One region of the Massilia sp. MP_M2 genome, then DNA from elsewhere that is predicted to be linked to it. Evidence: predicted binding sites of a transcription regulator. Region 1 holds the regulator's gene; the other holds the start of a gene.

Evidence for each region. Region 1 encodes HrcA, which represses chaperone genes, less so after heat shock. Its sites were predicted from a motif close to TTAGCACTCNNNNNNNNNGAGTGCTAA; they were not measured.
Region 2: the regulator HrcA is predicted to act here: its motif matches at 1,958-1,984, upstream of rpoH (RNA polymerase sigma factor RpoH).

Annotation. Positions count from the first base shown of each region.
Region 1 covers NZ_JBCHJF010000004.1:379,618-385,133, forward strand. Annotated here, with positions in the region: gene dapB (4-hydroxy-tetrahydrodipicolinate reductase) at 1-546, opposite strand, end outside; gene RCH14_RS12005 (outer membrane protein assembly factor BamE) at 555-1,166, opposite strand; gene fur (ferric iron uptake transcriptional regulator) at 1,246-1,677, shown strand; gene hrcA (heat-inducible transcriptional repressor HrcA) at 1,758-2,774, opposite strand; gene RCH14_RS12020 (HAD family hydrolase) at 2,867-3,640, opposite strand; gene RCH14_RS12025 (hypothetical protein) at 3,873-4,466, shown strand; gene RCH14_RS12030 (hypothetical protein) at 4,486-5,130, shown strand; gene rsmA (16S rRNA (adenine(1518)-N(6)/adenine(1519)-N(6))-dimethyltransferase RsmA) at 5,488-5,516, opposite strand, start outside.
Region 2 covers NZ_JBCHJF010000001.1:813,543-819,058, reverse strand. Annotated here, with positions in the region: gene yghU (glutathione-dependent disulfide-bond oxidoreductase) at 1-594, opposite strand, end outside; gene rpoH (RNA polymerase sigma factor RpoH) at 932-1,822, opposite strand; gene ftsX (permease-like cell division protein FtsX) at 2,410-3,330, opposite strand; gene RCH14_RS03640 (ATP-binding cassette domain-containing protein) at 3,327-3,998, opposite strand; gene ftsY (signal recognition particle-docking protein FtsY) at 4,014-5,186, opposite strand; gene RCH14_RS03630 (thiamine pyrophosphate-binding protein) at 5,286-5,516, opposite strand, start outside.

The DNA of each region.
Region 1 (5,516 bases):
GTCGCGGCCGATGGCGTCGGCAATGACTTCGCCCATCTTGAGCGCGGTGCCCGATGGTGCATCGACCTTGTGCCGGTGATGCGCTTCGACGATTTCGATGTCGTAGCCTTCGGCGAAACTTTTTGCGGCCATTTCGAGCAGCTTGAGCGTGACGTTCACGCCCACGCTCATGTTCGGCGCGAACACGAGCCCGACCTTCCCGGCGGCGGCGGCGATCTCGGCCTTGCCGGCCTCATCGAAACCGGTGGTGCCGATCACCATCTGCTTGCCGTTGGCAGCGCAGTAAGCGAGGTGCGCCAGCGTGCCTTCGGGGCGGGTAAAGTCGATCAGTACGTCGGCATTGTGCAGGCCGTGCTTGATGCTGTCTTCGATCATCACGCCGGTGAGAAAGCCCCCGAAGGCGCCGGCATCCTGACCGATGAACGGCGAACCGGGCATGTCGAGGGCGCCGGCCAGGCGGGCGTCGGGTGCGTACTGGATGGCTTCGATCAGCATGCGGCCCATGCGGCCGCTGGCGCCGGCTACGGCGATATTCAACATCGTCATGGCAATCCTTACTGCTGGGTTGCCGGGGCGGTCACCGTAATCGGTGCGACCGGACGGCTTTCCGGCTTGTCTTTCTTTTCAGGCACTTTGGCAGGGCCCGCGATACGGTCGATGTAGTCGCGCTCGCTTGGCAGGTTGCCGCCTTCGAAACGCTCGACCACGTCATCCTTGAAGAACACGGTGACGCGGCTGGTGGTCAGTTCGCCATTGCCACGGGCCAGGTAGAACGGGTAATCCCAGCGGTCGGCATGGAAGGCATCGAGCAGCAGAGGCGAGCCGAGCAGGAAGCGCACCTGGTCGCGCGTCTGGCCGGCCTTCAGCTGGTTCAGCATCTCTTGCGAGACGAAGTTACCCTGCTGAATGTCCGGACGGTAAGGCGAGAAGATCCACAGGAACTTTTGCAGGCGCGAGGCCTGCACCGTCTGCGCGCCGGCATTGGCGATGGCGGCCGACTTGTCGGCATCGGCGGCAGTGGCCGCAGCGTCCGTTGCCACCGGTGGCGCCGCACGGGTCTGGTTGCGCCAGGATGCGCAGCCCGACAGCGTCAGCGTGCAGACGAGCCCTGCCGCCAGCACCGCCTTGGCGGAAAATCGATGGGATACGGCTTGTTTGACGCGCATAGGTAACCTCAAATCGTTCGAGCGGGAGCTTTCAAAACGCTATATCATAAAGCACTCCGCCAATATGCGAGTAACAAACATGAGTAACAATCCGACCGACCTGAAGGCAAGCGGCCTGAAGGCCACGCTCCCGCGCCTGAAAATCCTGGAAATCTTCCAGAACAGCGCCGTGCGTCACCTCACCGCCGAAGATGTCTACAAGATCTTGTTGGCCGAGAATATGGACGTTGGCCTGGCCACTGTCTACCGCGTCCTGACGCAATTCGAGCAGGCCGGCCTGCTCAACCGTAACCACTTCGAAACCGGCAAGGCCATCTACGAACTCAATGCCGGCTCGCACCACGACCACCTCGTGTGCGTCACCTGCGGCCGGGTCGAAGAGTTCTACGACGAAGAAATCGAGCACCGCCAGAAGATGATTGCCCAAACCCATGGCTACACGATCGTCGACCACGCGCTGGCGATCTACGGCAGTTGCCCGCAGTGCCAGGCAGCGCGCAAGACCAGTTAAGTCATCTGCGGCCGGCAAGGCTGCACGACAAAAAGGGCGCACCGGAATTTCCCGTGCGCCCTTTTTTGCGTCTAGCGACCTTACGGCTGGCTGAGCGCGTTCGACAGCAGCTTGGCGGTGATGTCGACGATGGGAATGACCCGCTCGTACGCCATTCGCGTGGGGCCGATGACGCCCAAGGTGCCGACGATGCGGCCATCGACGGCGTACGGCGCGGTGACCACGCTCATCTCGTCCATCGGCACCAGGTTCGATTCGCCGCCGATAAAGATCTGCACCCCGCCGGCCTTGCTCGACATGTCGAGCAATTGCATCAGGCCGGTCTTTTGCTCAAACATTTCGAACATCTGGCGCAGCGAACTCATATTCGACGACAGGTCGGTCACCGACAGCAGGTTGCGTTCGCCGGAAATGACCACGTCGTCGCTGTCGGCCATGGCCTCGCTGCCCGCCTCGACCGCAGCATGCATCAGGCGCCCCATGTCGTTGCTCAGCTGGCGCAATTCGCCGCTCAGGCGTTGGCGCACGCCGTCGAACGACTGGCCGGCAAAATTCTGGTTCAGGTAATTGGCCGATTGCGATAATTGCGTCGGCGTGTAGTCGACATCGGTCAAGAGCAGGCGGTTCTGCACATCGCCGCGCGGATCGACGATCACGAGCAGGATGCGCTTTTCGGACAGACGCAAAAATTCGATCTGCTGGAACACTGATTCGCGGCGCGGACTTTGCACCACGCCGGCAAATTGCGACAGCGACGAGAGCATCTGCGCCGCGTTGGCGATCAGCTTTTGCGGATGCTGCAGCGGCAGGCGCATGCGCTCGGCGCCGACCGTTGTTTCATCGAGTTGCTTGACGGTCAACAGGGTATCGACAAACACGCGATAGCCGCGCGGCGTCGGAATCCGGCCGGCTGATGTATGCGGACTGGCGACAAAGCCCATGTCCTCGAGGTCGGCCATGATGTTGCGGATCGTCGCGGGCGACAATTCCAGGCCCGACAGCTTGGACAGCGCGCGCGAGCCGACCGGCTGGCCGTCGGCAATATAGCGTTCGACGAGCGCTTTGAGCAGGGTTTGGGCACGGTGATCGAGTTGCATGGTTCCGGGAAACGTCTTTTTCTGTGGTGCTGCGGTGAGAATCAAATTGGGGCGCGGCACGGCAGCGCAAGGGTTGCTGACCGATCCCAGTGTTATACGCGCATCGGCGCGGATCCGTGTGGCAACTCGTGCGGCGGCTCCTGTGGCGGCTTATGTGGGGGCTCGTGTGTGGCATCGAGCCAGGCGAGCAGCGCATCGATGCTGTCCACCTCGACATCGGGCCGCACCTGGTCGGCCAGCTCATTGACCTTGCCGCTGCGGTTCATCCAGGCGGCGCGCAAGCCCGCCTGCTGGGCGCCCTGGACATCGAGCAGCAGGTCGTCGCCCACATACAGGGTGTCGGCCGGCTGCACGCCCAGCGCAGCGCAGCCGGCCAAAAAAATCCCCGGGTCGGGCTTGGCGCGGCCAAAGTCGCGCGCCGCCACCGATGCCTGGAACTGGTCGGCCAGGCCGATCGTGGCCAGATCGGCCACGCCGTTCGTGACCGAGCCGAGCAGAGTTCGCTGCCGAAGCCGCGCCAGGCCCGGCGCCACATCGTCATACAGCGTCACGGCATTGCGCGCGGCGACGAAGAGGACCATGGCCTCGTCCACCCGTGCCACATCCTCGCCTGCCTGCCCGAACGCGGCGACCAGACCGGCGTGGCGCAGTGCGCTCAGGTCGATGGCGTACTCGGGCTGGCGTGCCAGCAATTCCAGGCGCGCCTGACGCAGACTGTCGATCGTGAACCGGGCCGCCACGCGCGGTGCATGCTGCTGCAGCCACGTATATAGAATGGTTTCGGCAGCCCGGATCACGGGCACGATTGGCCACAGGGTATCGTCGAGGTCGAACAGTACGGCTTTGGGCCAGGGGCGGCGGGTCATCGGCTTCCAGGGAACAGGCATGAAAAAACGCTACGCCAGCATAGCGATGCAGGCCGCCAAAAGCAAACCGCACGGTCGGCGCGTTGCTTATGTGACATTGTGCTTACAACCTGATACACATGGAAATGGGACGCAAATGGACCGGTTGCCTAATAAATGAACTAAAATGTTGAGCGATTTTTAATTCCAACCGCGCAGCCTGCGCTTTCCCGCTAGATTTTTTGGAGAATATATGAAGAGTTCCTACCTGTGCGCAAGCGCAGCGCTGGCATGCGCGGTCGTGTTGACTGCTTGCGGTGGCGGCGATGGCCAACTGCTGCTGGCTGGTACGATTACCGGCGTGACCAAGCCGGGCATGGTCCTGACCAATAACGGCGGCTCTGACTATGAAGTCCCAGTGCCGGCTAACGGTACGGGCGTGACCCAGTTCCTCTTCCCGAATCGCATCTCGTCCGATGACAAGTATGATGTGCAGATCAAGAGCACGCCGACCAATGTCGATGCGTCGACGTGCCGGCTGGCTCAGAACAAGGGCCGTGCAGGCTTCGACGTCACGACGATCCAGATCGCTTGCGAATTCAAAACCCAGGCCCTGACCGGCACCGTGAGCAACCTCAAGAACGACCTGATTCTTGTCAATGGCGCCAACCGCGTGATCGTTCCCGCTGGCGCGACCACGTTCAGCATGGCCCGCGTCGCACAAGACGCGCCCTATGGCGTGTCGATTCTGACGAATCCTGCCAACCAGAGCTGCACCATTGCCAACGGCGTCGGCACCATGGGCGCGGCCGATGTGAACAACGTGACCGTCACGTGCGCACCTTAATTTTTCTGGAGTCAAACGCATGAAGTCTTCCCTGATCCGCCCGGCGCTTGCGCTGGCGCTGGCTGCAAGCCTGGCCGCCTGTGGCGGCAGCGACAAAGCAGAATTCACCGTTGCCGGTACGGTGAACGGCCTTGTTTATGAGGACCTGGTCCTCACCAATGCCGGCGTGCCATTGAAGGTCGTACCGCCAACCACCCCCGAAGCACCTGTTCGCTTTGCCTTCCCGGACAAACTGGAATACGGCGATACCTATGATGTCCGGGTCCTGACGCAGCCGAAGCACCAGTTCTGCGAGCCCGGCGCACCGGTCAACGGTTTTTACGCCAACAACGCCGACACGGCGGGCCGTCTCGTATCGATCGACATCGTGATGAAGTGCACGATCAACGAATACACCGTTGGCGGCACGATCACTGGCCTGACCGGCGCCGGCCTGGTGCTGGCCAATGGCAGCACGGGTGGCACCTACACGGCAGCGACGCCGGCAACGCCACCTTCCACGACCCCGATTGCCTATGAGCTGCCTCCGGTGAAATTCAACATTACCTATGGCGTCACGGTCAGCAAGCAGCCGGTTGGCCAGGTCTGCACTGTCGCAAACCCGACCGGTACGATGGGTGACGTGAAAGTACAAAACGTCAACGTCACCTGCGTCGGCGCATAACTCTCGAGAGTTATACGAAATTCTTATGTCGAGTATGCGAAAGGAAAATTGGATTTATATGCTGTAACGCAGCATACTGATCCTGTCTCCTCCAACTCTCCTCAGAAAAGAATTGGATTTCGGCTCGCTCTTGTAGCGGGCCTTTTTTTTGCCTGTCTCTCTTCGCAGTACCAAGACGGTAGAGTGGGCGGGTTTTCCACCCACGCGTTCACACAAACTTTGCACCGCGGCATGCCGCGTTACGTTGAACGCGTGGACGGCATCGCCGTCCACCCTACGTCTGATCGCGCATCCATGAAAAAAGCGCCTCTGGAGGCGCTTTGATTGGTTGACATGCGGGCCGGATGCCCGCAGCAACTAGGCCTGGCTCGGCAGATTGGCCAGCG
Region 2 (5,516 bases), on a different contig from region 1:
GTTGTCGGCCAGATGGCGGTCGAGTACGTCGAGCTGGCGCTTGGTTTCCATCGCGTAGCGGTCAATCGGGTACTGCAGTTTTTCGGGCGCATACGCATAGAAGTGGCCGAAGCCGCCGCCCATGAATGGCGCCGAGCCCATCTGCCAGAACAGCCAGTTCATCGTCTCGGTACGTGCCACGCCATCCTTCGGCAGGAAAGCGCCGAATTTTTCGGCCAGGTACACCAGGATGGCACCTGATTCGAACACGCGCACGGGCTCGGCACCGCTGCGGTCGACCAGGGCGGGAATCTTCGAATTGGGGTTGGCGTCGACAAAGCCGCTCGAAAACTGCATGCCATCGTTAATGCGGATCAGCCAGGCATCGTACTCGGCGCCCGCATGGCCGGCGGCCAGCAGTTCCTCGAGCATGATCGAGACCTTCACGCCATTGGGCGTGGCCAGCGAATACAGTTGCAGCGGGTGCTCGCCTACCGGCAGCGCCCCCTCGTGGGTCGATCCGGCGACGGGGCGATTGATACTGGCAAAGGCGCCGCCCGGCGTAGCAGGCGGGGTCCAGACGGTTGGCGGGACATACGGCGTTGAATCAGGCATGGCTTTTCCTTGAGCTGACGTGTCAGAAGGGCCATTCTAGCCAATGGGCCGCAAACGTGTTGGCGGCTGCTTTAATGGGCTGGGGCCGCGAGCCTGTGCGTTCGTTCAGCGTGCGTAGATGCCGCAAAAAAGCCGTAGGGTGGACGTGGCCGGCGAGGCGGCTATGCCGTCCACGCGTTCAAATTACTCCGGTTTCGTGGCGGCCACATTTTGTTGAACGCGTGGACGGGCAACCCGTCCACCCTACAGCTAAAAATCCACAGAAGCGCCATTGCAAAAAACCAAACCGCATAAAAAAACCCCGCCAAGGCGGGGTTCCAGAGAGAGCAGGGCGGCTTTAAACAAACGCCGTCAGCGTACCCTTCATTTTCTTCAGGGCAGCCGATTCGATCTGGCGAATCCGCTCGGCCGACACGCTGAATTCTTCTGCCAGCGTGTGCAGCGTGGCGCCCGAACCGTCGTCGTTGGCCAGCCAGCGCGCTTCGATGATGCGGCGCGAACGCGGATCGAGCTTGCCGAGCGCCGATTCCAGGCCTTCGGACTGCAGACGTGTGACCTGCTGCGCTTCGAGTACCTTGGTCGGTTCTTGCTGCTCCGACGACAGGTAGGCGATCGGCGAGAACTTGTCGTCTTCGTCGTCGGTTGGCGACTCGAGCGCGATGTCGCGGCCCGACAGACGGGTTTCCATCTCGATCACTTCTTCGCGCTTGACGCCCAGCAGCTTGGCCAGATCGTCGACCTGGCCCGGCGACATCGCGTCCAGACCGGTCTTGTTGCTGCGCAGGTTGAAGAACAGCTTGCGCTGCGCCTTGGTCGTCGCGACCTTCACCAGGCGCCAGTTCTTGAGAATGTACTCATGCATCTCGGCCTTGATCCAGTGCATTGCGTACGACACCAGGCGCACGCCCTGGTTCGGGTCGAAACGCTTGACTGCCTTCATCAGGCCGATATTGCCTTCCTGGATCAGGTCGGCGTGTGGAAGGCCATAGCCCAGATAGCCACGCGCGATCGACACCACCAGGCGCAGGTGCGACAGCACCATCTTTTGCGCTGCGTCGAGATCGTTATCGTCGCGCAGCCGCTTTGCCAGCGACATCTCTTCTTCGTGCGTCAGCATCGGCAGGCGGTTCACCGCCGAGATGTACGCATCGATATTGCCGAGATTGCCGGTGAAACCTAGTCCCAGAGCACGATTGCTGGTCGGGACCAATGCGGATTGTGCGGACATGTTTATTTCCCTTTTAATAATCTTACTGCATCCTGATGGGCCTCGGCCTCATGCCGGTGACGCCATCACGAAGCGCATGTCGCTTCGTGTTAAGCGGATACTTTTTCTTGAAATTCGATTGCCTTGGACCATATATTAGCACTCCCCCAAATAGAGTGCCAGAACGTGGCCAGAACTTAAGACTGTCCAAAGTATTGCCCATGGGAATTAATTCCGCAAGCAATCCATTCTGGAACATCAGTCGGCTAGTCACTTGATTCAGCCCACGGTTGAGCCGATAAACGGGGGAAATCGCGGATAGGTTCAGAGTAAGGCGTGCTGGAGAACCGCTCTGTTGACTAACGCACGTACGCCTGGGAAGGTCTGTAGGAGTTCTACGCAAGACAGCGTAGGGAAGTGCGAAGTGACCGTAGGAGCATCGGCGCGCGGCGGCGCATGTTGATGGCCAGGTAATCGGGGAGGCAGCGCAACGGTCGCCTCGCCCTGCTCTAAAGGTGGTGCCACGTGGGGTTTTTTCAATACCCTGGGCCCATCTTTTTTATTCAGCAATATTGTAGGAGTGCCGCTGCCGGCACCCCTGCAGTCCCTCAGCGCATGCGTGCCAGGTGACGACGGACCGACAGCAGGGCGCCAACCAGGCCCAGTCCGGCACTGACCGCCAGCAAGCCGGCAATGGCCAGCCCGCCCAGCGGCGCCAGCTGGAATTGCGAGCCGTACAGCCGTGCAAATTCAGCGATGGCGCCATTGAGTGGGTGCAGCGCCAGCGCCACCACGCCCAGCGCCACGCCGCCCGCGCACAGGCCGAGCAGGGCGCCGGTGTAGAAGAACGGGCGGTGAATGAAATCGTTGGTGGCGCCGAGCAGTTGCGAGACGGAGATTTCTTCCTTCTGCGTCAGCACTTGCAGGCGGATGGTATTGAACACCACGGCGATGACGACAATACCGAGCGTGCCGGCCAGCAGCAACAGGGCCAGGCGCAGGATGCCGAGCAGCGCGGCCAGGCGCTTGACCCAGGCAGAGTCGACCTGCACCGTCTCGACGCCCGGCAGGGCACGCAGGCGCTCGGTGATGGCGTCAACCTGCGCCGCGGCGCCTGCGTTGGCGAAGCCGTCCAGTTTCATCACGTAACTGTCCGGCAGCGGATTCTCGCCCAGCGTTTCCAGCACGCCGCCCAGGCTGCTGCGTTCCTTGAGCGACTCCAGGGCTTCTTCGCGCGGCACGAACGTGACCTCGCCCTTGCCTTGCGCCACGATCTGGCGAATCTGCGGCAGCAACGCCTGTGCATCGGGGCGGCTGACATCCTCGCCCATGAACAGGCTGATCTCGGGGTCGACCGATAACTGCTCGGACAGCGGCCGTACATTGTCGAGCAAGGTGAGGCCCGCGAACGGCAGCGTGAGCGCCAGCGCGACGACGAGCACGTTGAACAGGAAGCTGCCGGGCGACTTGCGCACGGTCGACAGCGCGGCCACCAGGGCGAAACGGTGCTGGCGCAACCACGGGCTCATGCTGCACCTCCGACCAGTTGGCCATTTTCGAGCCGGATGACGCGCTCGGCGCGCTCCAGCACGTAATCGTCGTGGGTCGAGATCACGCAGGTGACGCCGACCGCATGGAACGAGCGCAGCGCATCGAGCACCTTGTCGGCCGCGACGCGGTCGAGGTTGGCGGTGGGTTCGTCGGCCAGGATGATCTGCGGCCGGTTGACGATCGCGCGCGCCACGGCCACGCGCTGCTGTTCGCCGCCCGACAGTTCAAGTGGCATCGCGCGCGCGCGGTCGAGCAGGCCGACCTTGTCGAGCGCGGCGCGGGCGCGCTGCTCGGCTTCTGCCGTGCGCGCACCGGTCACCAGCATCGGCAGCATCGTATTGGCCAGGATATTGCGGTCGTTGAGCAGGCGTTGCTGCTGGAAGATGATGCCGATATTGCGGCGCAGGAAAGGAATCCCGGCCGGCTTGATGCGGCCGACGTCATGCCCGCTGACGATCACCTTGCCGCTGGTTGGCCGCTCGACGCCGGCAACCATTTTCATCAGGGTCGACTTGCCCGCGCCCGACGGGCCGGCCAGGTAGACGAGCTCGCCCTTGGCGATGTCGAGCGTGACGTCGTGCAGCGCGTAGCTGCCCCGCGCGTCGCCATGGGTGTACTGCTTCGATACTGACTGGAATGCAATCATGGGGTCCTTGTTCGATCAGCCGAGCAGGGCGTCGACGAATTCTTCGGCATTGAATGGCTGCAGGTCTTCCAGCTTTTCGCCCACGCCGATGAAGTACACGGGAATCGGGCGGTTCTGCGCGATTGCGGCCAGCACGCCGCCCTTGGCGGTGCCATCGAGCTTGGTGACGACCAGGCCGGTCAGGCCCAGCGCATCGTCGAACGCCTTTACTTGCGAAAGCGCGTTCTGGCCCGTGTTGCCGTCGATGACGAGCAGGATTTCATGCGGTGCGCCAAGCATGCCCTTGTCGAGCACGCGCTTGATCTTTTTCAGCTCTTCCATCAGGTGCAGCTGGGTCGGCAGGCGACCGGCCGTGTCGATCATGACGACGTCGGTGCCGCGCGCCTTGCCCGACTGGACCGCGTCGAATGCAACGGCGGCCGGATCGCCCGACTGCTGTGAAATCACGGTGACGTTGTTGCGCTGGCCCCAGACCATTAATTGCTCGCGCGCGGCGGCGCGGAACGTGTCGCCCGCAGCCAGCAGCACCGACTGGTCGAAGCTTTGCATGTGCTTGGCCAGCTTGCCGATGGTGGTGGTCTTGCCGGCGCCGTTCACGCCCGCGATCATCATCACCAACGGGGCGTGGCGGCCCAGTTCAAGCGGCTTTTGCAACGGCAGCAGCATCTCGATCATCAGGCTCTTGAGCGCCCCCTTGACGGCCGCTGCGTCGAGCAGCTTGTCTTCTTTCACCTTGCGGCGCAGTTCGGCGAGCAGGTGTTCGGTGGCGGCAATGCCGGCGTCGGACATCAAGAGCGCCGCTTCGAGTTCTTCGTACAGGTCTTCGTCGATGCGTGCACCGACGAACAGCAGCGACAGGTTGCTCGAGGTCTTGGACAGGCCGGCTTTCAGGCGCGCCATCCACGAGTGTTTCTTTTCCTGCTCGGTGGTGGGGCGCTCGGCGGTTTCCGGGAACAGGTTGCCGCCTTCGTGCAGCACGCTGACTTCAGGCTTGACGCCGGTCTTGATTGCGGGCTTGACCTCGGGCTTGACCTCGGTCTTCACCTCGGTCTTGGCCGCGACGGGCGCCGCTGGCGCTGGCCTGGCGACCGGCGCCGCCGGTGCCGCTGGTGCAGCAGGTGCAACGGGCGCAGTGGGTTCGGGCGCCGGGGTATCGGGCGCTTTCTTTCTTTTGAAGAAGCTGAACATAGTGTCTGGTGGGGGACTTCGTGCGAACGCCGGCGGGGCCGGCGATGAAAAAACGTGCGAATATTTTACCAGAGCAGCAATACGTTCCCGCTTTGCGCGCTAGCGTGCTCCTTTTGCGGCCTCGGCCTGTGCGCGCATCATCTCGAGCGTGGCGTTCGGCGTGATCAGATTGCCGTCGTAACGCAGCTCGATCACGGCCGGCAGCTGTGCCTGCGCGGTGTAGGCCAGCGCGCGCGCCAGGGCCGGTGCGAAGTCGGCGGTCTGGTCGACCACTTCGCCGTGGCCGCCATAGGCGCGTGCCAGCGCCGCGAAATCGGGATTGTGCAGGTT